Regions from separate parts of the Streptomyces akebiae genome, predicted to be linked through region 1. Evidence: riboswitches for the same ligand, from Rfam matches in the RefSeq annotation. Region 1 holds a riboswitch; the other holds the start of a gene.

Region 1 (7,910 bases):
GCGACGAGGCCGAGCACCACTCCGATGGCGTTGGACAGGATCGTCGCGCCGAAGGCCACGACCAGGGAGACCCAGGAGCCCTCAAGAATGCGGGCGAGGATGTCACGGCCGAACTTGGGGTCGACTCCGAGCGGGTGGTCCCAGCTCATCCCGCCGAAGTCGCCTTTGGGCAGGGATGTGTTGGCGTCGATCAGGTCCTGGTTGAAGGTGTTGGGGTCGAGCCCCAGCATCGCCTGCAGCGGCCGGGAGAGCGCCGCGATCAGGATCAGCAGGACGACGATGACACCGCCGGCGACCGCCACCTTGTCGCGCTTGAAGCGGGTCCAGGCGATCTGGCCGAGCGAACGGCCCTCGATCTTCTTGGCCTCGACACCTTCCAGCACGGCTTCGGGCTGTGCCTCGGCCTGCGATCCGGTTGTCTCAATGGGTGCGGTCATCGTCCCTCGTGCTTGCCCGTGCCGGTGGTTGCCGACTGTGCCTGGCGGCCGCCCGGGTCTGCGGTGCGGTCCGTCACCACTGCTGCTCTCTTGCTCTGTGACTACTGATGGGTACGAGAGGAGGTACGGCACCGAACTTCACCGCATGAACAGCGTGTTCGCCGGATCCCCCCATCGCTCTGGGGGAGTCTTCAACGGTCGCGCGATCAGGCACCAGACTTGACGGCGAATGTATGCGCAACCGTGATGTGGCCAGCAGGGTTCCGCTATGCGGACGTGACGCTCTGTTGAGCGGTGGAAACCACGCTCACCCGGCTCAGTAGCCGCCCGGGTAGCCGTACCCGCCCGCCGCCGGGGCCTGGGCGGGCGCCGCGTGGGCCTCGCGGTCGTAGAAGGGGCGGGCGCCCGCGCGCAGCCACATGGCGACCGGGTCGTACTCGTCGGACATGGCGACGGTGGAGACGGGCAGACCGTCCGGGACCGCGCCGATGGACTGCTGCATCATCGCCCGCACCGAGTCGACGGCCTGCGGCGAGGTGTCGTACACGTCGAGGCCGATGGCCAGGTACGGTGCGCCGAGCGCGGGCTGCACCCAGGCGCGGCGCAGTGAGCGCACGGCGGGCGTGCGGTGGGCGTTCTGGGTCAGCAGGGCGTAGAACTGCGGGATCTCGATGGCCGGCTCGGACAGCCTGAGCGGCCCCGCGGGCTGCCGCTCCAGGCCGGTGGCGATACGGCGCAGGTCGAGCCAGGGGATGCCGACGCCGCCGCCCGGCGCGTGCGGGTTGAGCCAGAGGCCGTAGTGGTCGGGGTAGAGGGTGCGGGCCACGTCGAGGCCGTCGACGACCTCGTAACTGCGGTTCCAGCCACTGGCGGAGAGCTCCTGGGCGGAGGTCACGCACGGGGCGTAGTTGAACCCGTCGACCTCCATGTTCCCGTACTGGGCGTCCGGGGACCCCGCCTGGCCGTGCCAGAGCAGCATCCAGATCTGGCCGGAGGACGGGGTGGCCAGGGCACGCAGCAGCGCCTCGTAGGCGTCGTAACGCCCGGGCGTCACCTGGCGCAGCATGTGCTCGACCTGCCCGGTGGCGATGCTGCCGCTCACGTTGGCCGTCCTTCGTGTTGGACCCTGGTTATAGGAGACAGCTTAGGTGGTGTGCCGGTTGAGCCGGTCAGGGCTCGGAGGTTGACGTGCGTCGCGGGGTGCGGGCTCGTTGTGGCTGGTCGCGCCGTTCCCCGCGCCCCTTCGCGGCGCGCTGATCAGTACCCCTGCTGATAGAAGGGCCGTACCTTTTCGCGGAGCCAGTCGCCGACCGGGTCCTGGGCCACGTCCAGGAAGACCATGTTGACGGGCCAGGGGACGGGGACCTTGGTGAGGGCCCGGCCGAGGGCGGCGAGGGGGAGGGCGCGGTCGGCCTCCCAGGAGGCCAGTTCGACGCCGATGAACATGACGGGGTCGGCGGTCTCGATGGTGGCGAGGCAGCGACGGGCGCAGAGGACGACTCCGGTTCCGGCGAACTCGGCGGAGGCCGCGGCCAGGAAGTCCACCGGGTCGTCCTGCCAGTCCGGTTCGAAGAGGCGCACGCGGGCACCGCTCGCCGATCCGTCCAGCGGGGTCCGGCCGGCCCGGCACAGCTCGGCCACCGCGGGCGGCGGCAGCGGGATGCCCACGACGCCGTCGGGGTTCAGGGCGAGCCCGATCTGCGGGGGCAGACCCCGCGCGAACTCGACGGCGGGGGCGATCGTGTACGACATGTGGTTGCCGACGACCTGACGGAACTGCTCCTCGGAGCTGAAGACCGGCACATACGCCTGCCCGTCGAACTCCATCGTCGGCAGGTCGAGCTGACCGCTCTGCGGGCCGCCGCCCTCCGGCAGCGGCACCCAGACGAAGCTGCGGGCCAGCACCTCCACGATCCGCGCCCCGGCCTGGGGCACCCCGAGCGAGGCGGACAGCACCTCCTCCAGCTCGTTGCCGGGCCATCCGCCGTGCCCATGGGGATACGCCTGTGCCGGGAAGTCCGCCGGGAAGTCCATCTGCTGCCTACCGCTTTGCTCCGTGATGCTGTTGTCCCTGCACCTTAATTGCTCCCGGGGCGGGCGCGCCCTTCAGGAGCGCGGGAAGTCGATCCGCTTCAGGACATCGGCGGCGGCCCGGTCGATGAGCACGGCCGCCCCGCACCCCTGCGGCAGCCTCCCCTTCTCCACCGCACGCAGCAATCGGGTCATGGCCCCCCGGTGCCGCGCGAACGCGTAGCGGGAGACGCCCCGGCCGCGCTCCCGTTGTCCGTCCCGGGCCTCACCGGGAGTGACGTCGAGCAACAGCAGGTGAAGGGTGCCGCCCCGGCGGCGGGCTTCGCGGGCGAGCCAGCTTCGCACCCACGCCTGCGTCCCGCAGTCGTGCACGACGACGCCCTCCCCCGAGCGGAGGGCGCGTCGCAGCCCCGCGTAGTGCGCGAGGCGCACGAAGGGGCGGTACAACGCGTACGGCAGATGACGGGCGAAGCGGGCGTCGAAGCGGTCGCGCGTGTCCTGGGAGTCGATGCGGACGCCGGGCACTGTCCGCCGCATCAGTGTCGACTTGCCGCTGCCGGGGAGCCCGGTGACCACCACCAGGTCGTCCGGCCCGAAGGACAGCTCGTGGGGACTGCGCCCCGAACGCGCCCGGAGGTCGCGGACGACCGCCCTCGGGAACGGGCCGCACGCCGCGCCGGCCGGTGCGACGGGCTGCTTGGGCATGGCGATGCCCGAGGTCGTCGCGTACGCCGTGGTCCTGTTCACCGTGATCGTCCTCCCCAGGGGCATGGAGGTCCCATCCCCACAGACCGTAAAGAAAAGGTAATGCCCGATCCCTCCTGATTCAGTCCTCGTATTGCCACAAGAGTGCTACGGACCGCTGTGTCTGCCTGTGCTCCGTCGTTCCCCACCTCTGAAAGGTCCCCCTGCCGCCCCGCGTCGATGCGTGCAATGATGTGCGCGCCAACTGCATACCGGCCGCTTGAATCCGCGCGGGAGAGCTCCCAGCAGTCGATCGCTGGGGCGCCGAAGGAGCAAGTCCCTCCCTTGAATCTCTCAGGCCCAGATACCGCGTGGGCGAGGCACATCTGAAAAGCGGGCCGTACCCCTCTTCCGCGGGGGCGGCTCCACCCACGGTGCAAGTCACGACCACCGGTACGTACGGTCGTGGTGAACCTCTCAGGTTCCGATGACAGATGGGGAGGACTTTCCTCGCCTGTCGCCTGTCATGCCCTGGGAGCAGAATCCGATGAGCAGCAGCCCCACCACTGGACCGCGCCGGACCGCGCTCGATGCCCTGCATCGCTCGCTCGGTGCGACGATGACCGACTTCGCGGGCTGGGACATGCCCCTGCGCTACGGCTCCGAGCGGGACGAGCACACCGCCGTCCGCACGAGGGCCGGCCTCTTCGACCTGTCCCACATGGGTGAGATCACCGTCACCGGCCCGCGGGCCGCCGCGCTGCTGGACCACGCGCTCGTCGGCAACATCGGCGGTGTGAAGACCGGCCGCGCCCGCTACACCATGATCTGCCGCGAGGACGGCGGCATCCTCGACGACCTGATCGTCTACCGGCTGGCGGACACGGAGTACCTCGTCGTCGCGAACGCCTCCAACGCCCAGGTGGTGCTGGACGCGCTCGTGGAGCGTTCCGCCGGGTTCGACGCCGAGGTGCGGGACGACCGGGACGCCTACGCCCTGCTGGCCGTGCAGGGCCCCGAGTCGCCCGGGATCCTGGCCTCGCTCACCGACGCCGACCTCGACGGGCTGAAGTACTACGCGGGGCTGCCGGGCACGGTCGCCGGGGTTCCCGCGCTGATCGCGCGCACCGGGTACACCGGCGAGGACGGCTTCGAGCTGTTCGTGAAGCCGGAGCACGCCGTCGAGCTGTGGCAGGCGCTGACCAAGGCGGGCGAGGGCGCCGGGCTGGTGCCCTGCGGGCTGTCCTGCCGGGACACGCTGCGCCTGGAGGCGGGCATGCCGCTGTACGGGCACGAGTTGTCGACCGCGCTGACGCCCTTCGACGCCGGCCTCGGTCGGGTCGTGAAGTTCGAGAAGGAGGGCGACTTCGTGGGCCGCACCGCCCTGCGCGAGGCCCTCGAGAACCTCAACCACGAGCCGCCTCGCGTCCTGGTCGGCCTGATCGCCGAGGGCCGCCGGGTCCCGCGCGCCGGGTACCCGGTGGTCGCCGACGGCAAGGTGATCGGCGAGGTCACCTCGGGCGCCCCCTCCCCCACCCTCGGGAAGCCGATCGCGATGGCGTACGTCGACGCCGAGCACTCGGCGCCGGGCACCGCCGGTGTGGGCGTGGACATCCGGGGCAGCCACGAGCCGTACGAGGTCGTGGCGCTGCCCTTCTACAAGCGGCAGAAGTGACACCGTCGTAGTCGTTCGAAAGCGGCGGCCGTGCGCGTGCCGGCAGTGACGCTCGGCACATCCGTGCTGCTCAACAACGGTTTCAGCAGTCCCCCATTCATCACCACTCCCCCGCGTACAGGAGAATTCAGGCCATGAGCAACCCCCAGCAGCTGCGCTACAGCAAGGAGCACGAGTGGCTGTCGGTCGCCGAGGACGGCGTCTCGACGGTCGGCATCACGGAGTTCGCGGCGAACGCGCTCGGCGATGTCGTCTACGCCCAGCTCCCCGAGGTGGGCTCCACCGTGACCGCGGGCGAGACCTGCGGCGAACTGGAGTCCACGAAGTCGGTCAGCGACCTGTACTCGCCGGTCTCCGGTGAGATCACCGAGATCAACGAGGACGTCGTCAACGACCCGTCGCTGGTGAACACCGCCCCGTTCGAGGGCGGGTGGCTGTTCAAGGTACGCGTCGCGGAGGAGCCGGACGATCTGCTCTCCGCCGACGAGTACGTCGCCCACACCGCCGGCTGAGAAGACGAGGTCGTACGCATGTCGCTTCTGAACACGCCCCTGCACGAGCTGGACCCGGACGTCGCCGCCGCCGTCGACGCCGAGCTGCACCGTCAGCAGTCCACCCTGGAGATGATCGCCTCGGAGAACTTCGCTCCGGTGGCGGTCATGGAGGCCCAGGGCTCGGTGCTGACCAACAAGTACGCCGAGGGCTACCCGGGCCGCCGCTACTACGGCGGCTGCGAGCACGTCGACGTCGCCGAGCAGATCGCCATCGAGCGGGTCAAGGACCTCTTCGGTGCCGAGTACGCCAACGTCCAGCCGCACTCCGGGGCCTCCGCCAACCAGGCCGCGCTGTTCGCGCTGGCCTCCCCCGGCGACACCATCCTCGGCCTGGACCTCGCGCACGGCGGCCACCTCACCCACGGGATGCGGCTGAACTTCTCCGGCAAGCAGTTCAACGTGGTCGCCTACCACGTGGACGACGCCGGACTCGTCGACATGGCCGAGGTCGAGCGGCTCGCCAAGGAGCACCGCCCGAAGGTGATCATCGCGGGCTGGTCGGCGTACCCCCGTCAGCTGGACTTCGCCGCCTTCCGCCGGATCGCCGACGAGGTCGGGGCGTACCTGTGGGTGGACATGGCGCACTTCGCGGGCCTGGTCGCGGCCGGACTGCACCCCAACCCGGTCGAGTACGCGGACGTGGTCACCTCCACGACGCACAAGACGCTCGGCGGACCGCGCGGCGGCATCATCCTCGCCAGGAAGGACTTCGCGAAGAAGCTCAACTCCTCCGTCTTCCCCGGCTTCCAGGGCGGCCCGCTGGAGCACGTCATCGCGGCGAAGGCGGTGTCCTTCAAGGTCGCGGCGAGCGAGGAGTTCAAGGAGCGCCAGCGCCGTACGGTCGAGGGCGCGCGGATCCTCGCCGAGCGCCTGACGGCCGCCGACGCCCGCGCGGCCGGCGTCGACGTGCTGTCCGGCGGCACGGACGTGCACCTGATCCTGGTCGACCTGCGCGCCTCCGAGCTGGACGGGCAGCAGGCCGAGGACCGCCTCCACGAGGTCGGCATCACGGTCAACCGCAACGCCGTCCCCAACGACCCCCGCCCGCCCATGGTCACCTCCGGCCTGCGCATCGGCACACCGGCTCTGGCGACGCGCGGCTTCACGGCCGAGGACTTCACCGAGGTCGCCGACGTCATCGCCGAGGCGCTGAAGCCCGCCTACGACGCGGAGGCGCTGAAGACCCGGGTCAAGGCACTCGCCGACAAGCACCCGCTGTACCCGGGCCTGGGGAAGTAACCCGGGGTTCACCCGTCGGCAGTCCCGCTTTCCGGGGGCACCGCGCACACTGGGCAGTGAGCGCGGTGCCCCACCCCCCGCACCACCTCCCCCGTTCTGAGGAGTCACCGTGGCCATCTCGGTCTTCGACCTGTTCTCGATCGGCATCGGCCCGTCCAGCTCCCACACGGTCGGCCCGATGCGGGCCGCCCGGATGTTCGCCCGCCGGCTGCGCAACGAGGAACTGCTCGCGGGCGTCGCCTCGGTACGTGTCGAGCTGTACGGCTCGCTGGGCGCGACCGGCCACGGCCACGGCACCCCCAAGGCCGTACTCCTGGGCCTGGAGGGCGTCTCACCGCGCACGGTGGACGTCGAGTCGGCCGACGACCGGGTGGAGTCGATCAAGGAGTCGGGCCGTATCCGTCTCCTCGGTGACCACGAGATCCCCTTCGACTTCGACAAGAACCTGGTCCTCCACCGCCGCAAGGCGCTGCCCTACCACGCCAACGGCATGACGATCTGGGCCCACGACGCCGACGGCGCGGAGCTGTTGTCGAAGACGTACTACTCGGTCGGCGGCGGCTTCGTCGTCGACGAGGAGGCGGTCGGAGCGGACCGCATCAAACTCGACGACACGGTCCTGAAGTACCCCTTCCGCACGGGCGACGAGCTGCTGCGCCTGACCAGGGAGACCGGTCTGTCCATCTCCGCGCTGATGCTGGAGAACGAACGGGCCTGGCGCACGGAGGAGGAGATCCGCTCCGGACTCCTGGACATCTGGGGGGTGATGCAGGCCTGCGTCTCCCGGGGCATGACCCGTGAGGGCATCCTCCCCGGCGGTCTGAAGGTCCGTCGCCGGGCGGCCGTCTCCGCACGTCAACTGCGCGCCGAGGGCGATCCGTTGGCCCACGCCATGGAGTGGATCACGCTCTACGCGATGGCCGTGAACGAGGAGAACGCCGCCGGGGGCCGGGTCGTCACCGCCCCGACGAACGGCGCGGCCGGCATCATCCCCGCCGTCCTCCACTACTACATCAACTTCGTGCCGGGCGCGGACGAGGACGGCGTCGTGCGGTTCCTGCTCGCGGCCGGGGCCATCGGCATGCTCTTCAAGGAGAACGCCTCCATCTCCGGCGCCGAGGTCGGCTGCCAGGGCGAGGTCGGCTCCGCCTGCTCCATGGCGGCCGGGGCCCTCGCCGAAGTCCTCGGCGGCAGCCCCGAACAGGTCGAGAACGCCGCCGAGATCGGCATGGAGCACAACCTCGGCCTCACCTGCGACCCCGTGGGCGGCCTCGTCCAGATCCCCTGCAT
Region 2 (7,910 bases), 5.5 Mb from region 1:
GTCGTGGCCCGAACGCCGGCAGCCGCTTCCTGCTGGACGGCGACCTGACCACGGCGGGCCGTCACCCGCAGAGCGACATCTTCCTGGACGACGTGACCGTGTCGCGTCGCCACGTGGAGTTCCGCCGGGGCCAGGACGGCTCGTTCACGGTCGCCGACGTCGGCAGCCTGAACGGCACGTACGTCAATCGTGAGCGGATCGACCAGGTCGCCCTGCACAACGGCGACGAGGTGCAGATCGGCAAGTACCGGCTGGTCTTCTACGCGAGCCAGCGGGGCTACTGACCCTCCCCCGGACACGCGTCCGGGGGGACCCCAGGGAAGGTCCATGCTTCGAACAACGAGCGGTGGTGCCGACCACGGCGCCACCGCCGCGGACAGTGGCCTGATGAGCATCGGCACGGTGCTGAACGCGCTGCGCGAGGAGTTCCCCGAGGTAACCATCTCCAAGATCCGTTTCCTGGAGTCGGAGGGGCTCATCGAGCCGCAGCGGACCCCCTCGGGGTATCGCAAGTTCAGTGCCGAGGACGTCGAGCGCCTGGGACACGTGCTCAGGATGCAGCGGGACCACTATCTGCCGCTCAAGGTGATCCGGGAGTACCTGGAAGCCCTGGAGCGTGGCGAGGACGTACGGCTGCCGTCCGTGGGGCGTCAGCGTGACGTCGGGGACGGAGAGCGCCTGAGCGAGCTCTTCGGGGAGCCCGAGGAGCCGACAGCGGCCCGGATCGGGCGCGGTGAGCTCATGGCCGGTGCCGGGATCGACGAGGACCAGCTGGCGGAGTGGGAGTCGTACGGGCTGGTGGCCGCGCTGCCCGACGGTTCCTTCGACGCGGAGGCACTCACTGTCGCCACGCTTGTGGTGGAACTGGGTCGGTTCGGTATCGAGCCCCGGCATCTGAGGGTGATGCGGGCCGCCGCCGACCGCGAGGCGGGGCTCGTGGATCAGGTGGTGGCGCCCTTGCGTCTGCACCGCAATCCGCAGACCAGGGCCCATGCGGAGGACCGCACGCGGGAGCTGGCGGGGCTCACGGTGAAGCTGCATGCCGCCCTGGTCCAGAGCGCCCTGGGTGTGCGCCTTCGCTGAGGGCTCGGTGTTCGCCTGTGGCGGATCGGTCGGCCGATCTGTGCTCGACTACCCAAACATCCCGAGCACGGCCTAGGGTTGCTGTGTGAACGAGCTCGATGTCGTAGGTGTCCGGGTCGAAATGCCCTCCAACCAACCGATCGTGCTCCTGCGCGAAGTGGGAGGCGACCGTTACCTCCCCATCTGGATCGGGCCGGGGGAGGCGACGGCGATCGCTTTTGCCCAGCAGGGCATGGCCCCAGCGCGACCGCTGACCCACGACCTGTTCAAGGACGTGCTGGAGGCCGTCGGCCAGGAGCTCACGGAAGTGCGCATCACCGACCTCCGTGAGGGCGTCTTCTACGCGGAGCTGGTGTTCGCCAGCGGGGTCGAGGTGAGTGCGCGGCCTTCCGACGCCATAGCGCTGGCGCTACGTACGGGTACGCCGATCTTCGGCAGTGACGGGGTGCTCGACGACGCGGGCATCGCGATCCCGGACGAGCAGGAGGACGAGGTGGAGAAGTTCCGCGAGTTCCTCGACCAGATCTCGCCCGAGGACTTCGGTACGAACAGCCAGTGAGGCCGGGCGGGCGGTGGTGTGGGGCCGTGGGGCCCTGACGCTGCCGGCGCGGATGCCACATTGCGGGCGGAGGGCTTGTGGCTGCGGTGAGGGTGTCCGAGCAGGCCTCGGCACGTTGCCAAGTGCCCGTGCGCCGTCAGGCGGCCTTGCCGGAAGGCATTCGGCTAGCCTTTCCCCGCGGGAGGGCACGGTAAACCACTCTCAGGGTGATTATCACTCGGCGTGGCGAGTGCGGTGGTCGTTGACGCACCCCTGGTGGCTGCCTACCGTCGATGAGGCAGGTCAAGGACGGAGGTCGGCGTGAGAAGCAGCGGCGACGGTACGGCTGGGGGTGCCCCCGGACGCAGGCTGGGGGACGGCGGCCCGTACCCGCTTCACGGCAGCGCGGCCGGTCACGTTCCGCAGCGGCCCGCGGCCGTGCGGGGCGGCGCGGATGCGGCATCCGAGCCGCATGAGAACGTCGGCTACCGCGGTCCCACCGCGTGCGCGGCCGCCGGCATCACCTATCGGCAGCTCGACTACTGGGCACGTACCGGTCTCGTGGAGCCGAGTGTGCGCTCCGCGCAGGGCTCGGGGACGCAGCGTCTCTACAGCTTCCGGGACGTCGTCGTCCTCAAGATCGTGAAACGGTTCCTCGACACGGGGGTGTCGCTGCAGAACATCCGCACCGCCGTCCAGCATCTGAGGGAGCGGGGCTTCAGCGACCTGGAGCGGATGACGCTGATGAGCGACGGGGCGACGGTCTACGAGTGCACCTCGCCCGACGAGGTCCACGCTCTGCTCCAGGGCGGCCAGGGGGTCTTCGGGATCGCCGTGGGGGTCGTTTGGCGTGACGTGGAAAGCGCTCTCTCCCAGCTGCACGGGGAGCGGGTCGACACGGGGGAGACGCTGGTGGGCCACAACCCGTCGGACGAGCTCGCGCGCCGGCGCAACCGGGCGGTCTGAGAGGTACGTGCCGTCGCGGCCCAGGGACACGGCGCGTTGTCAGTGGCGTAGGGCAGCATCGGAGATGTGAGAGCCGCGCCCACGATCCTTCATCTCGACATGGATGCCTTCTACGCCTCGGCGGAGCAGGCGTCCAAGCCGAGTCTGCGGGGGAAAGCCGTGGTCGTGGGTGGGCTGGGGCCGCGTGGAGTGGTCGCCACCGCCTCGTACGAGGCACGGGTCTTCGGGGTGCACTCGGCGATGCCGATGGCGCAGGCGCGCCGGCTCGCGCCGAACGCCGCGTATCTCACGCCGCGCTTCACCTTCTACCGGGCGATCAGCGATCAGGTGATGGGGCTGTTGCGCGATCTGTCTCCGCTGGTGGAGCCGTTGAGTCTGGACGAGGCGTTCGTGGACCTGGAGGCCGGGGGAGCGGCTTGGGACGAGGAGTCCGCCCGGTTGGTGGGAGTGCGGTTGCGGGCGGACATACGCGCGGTGACCGCGCTCACCGGCTCCGTGGGGCTCGCGGCCTCCAAGATGCTCGCGAAGATCGCCTCCGAACAGGCCAAGCCGGACGGGCTGGTGCTGATCGAACCCGGGACCGAGCGGGCGTTGCTGGGGCCGATGTCGGTGCGGATCCTGCCGGGGGTGGGGCCGGCGACCGGGGACCATCTGCGGCGGGCCGGGATCACCACGGTGGAGGAGATCGTGGAGGCCGGGGAGGACGAGGTCGTACGGCTGCTGGGCAAGGCGCACGGGCACGGGCTGTACGCGATGGCGCTCGCCCGGGACGACCGCGCGGTGGTGGCCGAGCGGGACACGAAGTCCGTGTCGGTGGAGGACACGTACGACGTCGACATCCATGACCGCGTGCGGGTTCGGATGGAGGTTCAGCGGCTCGCGGATCGGTGTGTGCGGAGGTTGCGGGGGGCCGGGCTGTCGGGCCGGACGATCGTGCTGAAGGTGCGGCGGTACGACTTTTCGACGTTGACCCGGTCCGAGACGTTGCGGGGGCCCACGGACGACCCCGCGGTGGTGCGAGAGGCCGCGGGGCGGTTGCTGGAGGCCGTGGACACGACGGGTGGGGTGCGATTGCTCGGGGTGGGCGTCAGTGGCCTCGCCGACTACACGCAGGAGGACCTGTTCGCGCAGGCGGCGGGTGAGGTGGATCTCGTCGAGGACGAGGCCGGGGGCGCTGTGGAGGGGCCCGCGGTGGAGGAGCGTTCGGGTGGGGAGCGGCAGTGGAGGGCCGGGCACGATGTGCGGCATGCCGAATACGGGCACGGGTGGGTGCAGGGGAGTGGGCTGGGGCGGGTGACCGTGCGGTTCGAGACGCCGGAGGACGTGGAGCCCGGGCGGGTGCGGACCTTCCGGACCGACGATCCGGGGCTGGAGCCGGCGGAACCGTTGCCGCTGGTGCGGGGTGGGGTGCCGGGCTGAGGCCGCGGCACCCGTCGGTCTGCGTCGCTGGGGCCGAGCGCTGATGCGGCGGGGACGAGGGTGGCGCGAGGGGCAGGGTGGCTGGCCTTGGGGAGGTGGCCGGGTGGGGAGGGCGGCTGCGATCAGGGGGTGCTCATGGTTGAGGAAGGGGGCCGAGATCAGGCACTGCTCAACGGGGCCGAGATCAGGCACTGCTCAACGGGGGTGCCTACGGGCTGGGGAAGGAGCCAGATGTCGTCTGGGGGGGGTGGAAGGTGCCCGAGGGGGCTGTGTGGCTGGAGGGAGTGCCGTGCGTGGAGGGGCTTCGGGTATGGGTCAGGCGTCGTCCTTGCCCGCGATGTTGCCGAAGTCGTGGTCCACGGGTGGGGGCGGGGCCGTGTCCAGGCCGTAGTGGTGGTAGAGCTGGAGTTCCTGTTCCGGGGAGAGGTGGCGGCCCACTCCGAAGTCGGGGGCGTCCTTGATGAGAGCGCGTTCGAAGGGGACGCGGAGGGTCCCTTCGACCAGTTCGCTGGGTTCCAGGGGGACGAAGGCGTCGCGGCCGAAGAAGCCCATGCGTATCGCGGCCCACTCGGGGATGCCGGTGGCGTCGTCGAGGTAGACCTCGTCCACGGTGCCGATCTTGCTTCCCTTGCGGTCGAACGCCTTGCGGCCGATCAGGTTGCGCGGATCGATGTCGGTCTGCACGGGCCCTCCATGTGGTCGCAAGCGGTTGCGGATGGTGTCTCTCCACTACGAAAAGGCACATCGGGGGCGGCGGCCACTCGAAGACCCGTGCGTTGACCGCGCTGATACTCTGGCAGCGGCTGTTGACCCCGCGCGGGAGAGTCCTCCGGACACCATCCGGAGGCGCCGAAGGAGCAAATCCTCCCCGGAATCTCTCAGGCTCACGTACCGCACGGACGAGGTCACTCTGGAAAGCAGAGCGGGTGCCACGGCTCCCGCTCTCACCGACGGTGAAAACCGGCCCGAACCAGGTCCGGTGAAGCTCTCAGGTTGAGATGACAGAGGGGGAGGCCGTTCGGGCACCCGTGCCGTGGTGCCCCTCGAAGGTCGTGTCAGACCAGGAGGCCTCCGTAATGACCGCCCATCGCATTCCGCTCTCCGAGCTCGAACAGGGAATCCCCTTCGAGCGGCGCCACATCGGCCCGGACGTCGAGGCCCGGGCCAAGATGCTCGCGCACGTCGGGTACGGCTCGCTCGACGAGCTGACGGCCGCCGCGGTCCCCGATGTGATCAAGAACGCCGAGGCGCTGGATCTGCCGGGCGCCCGCTCCGAGGCCGAGGTACTGGCGGAGCTGCGTACGCTGGCGGACCGCAACCAGGTGCTGGGGTCCATGATCGGACTCGGCTACTACGGGACCTTCACCCCGCCCGTCATTCTGCGGAACGTCATGGAGAACCCGGCCTGGTACACCGCTTACACGCCGTATCAGCCCGAGATCTCCCAGGGGCGGCTGGAGGCGCTGCTCAACTTCCAGACGGTCGTCGCCGAACTGACCGGGCTGCCCACCTCCGGGGCCTCGCTGCTCGACGAGGGCACCGCGGCCGCCGAGGCCATGGCGCTCTCCCGGCGCATGGGGAAGAACAAGAAGGGCCTCTTCCTCGTCGACGCGGACGCGCTGCCGCAGACCGTCGCCGTGATCGAGACACGCGCCGAACCGACCGGGGTCGAGGTCGTCGTCGCGGACCTGAGCGAGGGGATTCCGGCTGACATCGCCGAGCGGGAGATCAACGGGGTGCTGCTGCAGTACCCCGGCGCCTCCGGTGCCGTACGCGATCTGAAGCCGGTCATCGAGCAGTCGCACGAACTCGGCGCGCTCGTCACCGTTGCCGCCGACCTGCTCGCCCTCACTCTGCTGACCTCACCCGGCGAGCTGGGCGCCGACATCGCGGTGGGGACGACACAGCGTTTCGGGGTGCCGATGGGCTTCGGTGGACCGCACGCGGGCTACATGGCGGTGCGGGAGAAGTTCGCGCGCAGCCTGCCCGGGCGGCTCGTGGGCGTCTCCGTGGACGCGGACGGACACAAGGCGTACCGGCTCGCCCTGCAGACGCGGGAGCAGCACATCCGCCGGGAGAAGGCGACCAGCAACATCTGTACGGCTCAGGTGCTGCTCGCCGTGATGGCCGGGATGTACGCCGTGTACCACGGGCCGGAGGGGCTGCGGACCATCGCGCGGCGTACGCACAGGTACGCCGTGGTGCTCGCCGCGGGGCTCGCGGCCGGTGGGATCGAGGTCGTGCACGGCGCGTACTTCGACACGCTCACCGTGCGGGTGCCGGGACGGGCCGGTGAGGTCGTGGCGGCCGCGCGGGAACATGGCGTGAACCTGCACCTCGTGGACGCGGACCTGGTGTCGATCTCCTGCGACGAGACCACGACCAGGGCGCAGCTGGGCGCCGTGTGGACCGCGTTCGGCGTGCAGGGGGATGTCGAGGCCCTGGACGCCGAGGCGCGGGACGCGCTGCCCGAGGCGCTGCTGCGGTCGGACGACTACCTCACCCACCCGGTGTTCCACGAGTACCGCTCCGAGACCGCGATGCTGCGGTATCTGCGCCGGCTCGCCGACCGTGACTACGCGCTGGACCGGGGCATGATCCCGCTGGGCTCCTGCACGATGAAGCTCAACGCGACCACCGAGATGGAGCCGGTGACCTGGCCCGAGTTCGGGCAGCTGCACCCGTTCGCGCCTGCCGGGCAGGCGCAGGGGTACCTCACGCTCATCCGTGAGCTGGAGGAGCGGCTGGCGGAGGCCACCGGGTACGACAGGGTGTCGCTGCAGCCGAACGCGGGCTCGCAGGGTGAGCTGGCCGGGCTGCTGGCCGTACGCGGGTACCACCGGGCCAACGGTGACGCGCAGCGGACCGTGTGCCTCATCCCGTCCTCCGCGCACGGCACCAACGCGGCGAGCGCCGTCATGGCCGGTATGAAGGTCGTCGTGGTGAAGACCGCCGAGGACGGCGAGATCGACGTCGAGGACCTGCGGGCGAAGATCGAGCAGTACCGCGACGAGCTGTCCGTGCTGATGATCACTTACCCGTCGACCCACGGCGTGTTCGAGGAGCACGTGGCCGACATCTGTGCGCAGGTGCACGACGCCGGTGGCCAGGTCTACGTCGACGGGGCCAACCTCAACGCGCTGGTGGGGCTCGCCAAGCCGGGGCACTTCGGCGGCGACGTGTCGCATCTGAACCTGCACAAGACGTTCTGCATCCCGCACGGCGGCGGTGGCCCGGGCGTCGGGCCGGTCGCGGTGCGTGAGCACCTGGCGCCGTACCTGCCCAACCACCCGCTGCAGCCCGCGGCCGGGCCGGAGACCGGTGTGGGCCCGATCTCGGCGGCGCCGTGGGGCTCGGCGGGCATCCTGCCGATCTCGTGGGCCTACGTCCGGCTCATGGGCGGAGAGGGGCTCAAGCGGGCCACTCAGGTGGCCGTGCTCAGCGCCAACTACATCGCCAAGCGGCTTGAGCCGCACTACCCGGTGCTCTACACCGGCCCTGGCGGCCTCGTGGCACACGAGGCCATCGTCGACCTGCGGCCGCTGGCCAAGGCGACCGGGGTGAGCGTCGACGACATCGCCAAGCGGCTGATCGACTACGGCTTCCACGCGCCGACGATGTCGTTCCCGGTGGCCGGGACGTTGATGATCGAGCCGACCGAGTCGGAGGACCTCGGCGAGCTGGACCGGTTCTGCGACGCGATGATCGCGATCCGCGCGGAGATCGAGAAGGTCGCCTCGGGGGAGTGGCCGGCGGACGACAACCCGCTGCGCAACGCGCCGCACACCGCGGCCGCGCTCGGCGGGGAGTGGGAGCACGCCTACACCCGTGAGGAGGCGGTGTTCCCGGCCGGTGTCTCGCCCGCCGACAAGTACTGGCCGCCGGTGCGCCGGATCGATCAGGC

What was found. Region 1 has a riboswitch for glycine ahead of gcvT (glycine cleavage system aminomethyltransferase GcvT). Riboswitches for the same ligand answer to the same signal wherever they lie in the genome.
Region 2: it holds a riboswitch for glycine, as region 1 does, so the genes downstream of both, gcvP (aminomethyl-transferring glycine dehydrogenase) here and gcvT (glycine cleavage system aminomethyltransferase GcvT) in region 1, are expected to answer to the same signal.

What each region holds. Positions count from the first base shown of each region.
Region 1 is NZ_CP080647.1:3,143,514-3,151,423, forward strand. Features, by position in the region: gene K1J60_RS13355 (ABC transporter permease) at 1-437, opposite strand, end outside; gene K1J60_RS13360 (enhanced serine sensitivity protein SseB C-terminal domain-containing protein) at 754-1,503, opposite strand; gene K1J60_RS13365 (enhanced serine sensitivity protein SseB) at 1,695-2,471, opposite strand; gene K1J60_RS13370 (AAA family ATPase) at 2,544-3,215, opposite strand; glycine riboswitch at 3,434-3,532, shown strand; gene gcvT (glycine cleavage system aminomethyltransferase GcvT) at 3,700-4,827, shown strand; gene gcvH (glycine cleavage system protein GcvH) at 4,962-5,339, shown strand; gene glyA (serine hydroxymethyltransferase) at 5,358-6,620, shown strand; gene K1J60_RS13390 (L-serine ammonia-lyase) at 6,730-7,910, shown strand, end outside.
Region 2 is NZ_CP080647.1:8,647,144-8,655,053, forward strand. Features, by position in the region: gene K1J60_RS37525 (FHA domain-containing protein) at 1-284, shown strand, start outside; gene ftsR (transcriptional regulator FtsR) at 328-1,083, shown strand; gene K1J60_RS37535 (bifunctional nuclease family protein) at 1,169-1,642, shown strand; gene K1J60_RS37540 (MerR family transcriptional regulator) at 1,943-2,587, shown strand; gene K1J60_RS37545 (DNA polymerase IV) at 2,654-4,006, shown strand; gene K1J60_RS37550 (PRC-barrel domain-containing protein) at 4,322-4,690, opposite strand; glycine riboswitch at 4,814-4,910, shown strand; gene gcvP (aminomethyl-transferring glycine dehydrogenase) at 5,083-7,910, shown strand, end outside.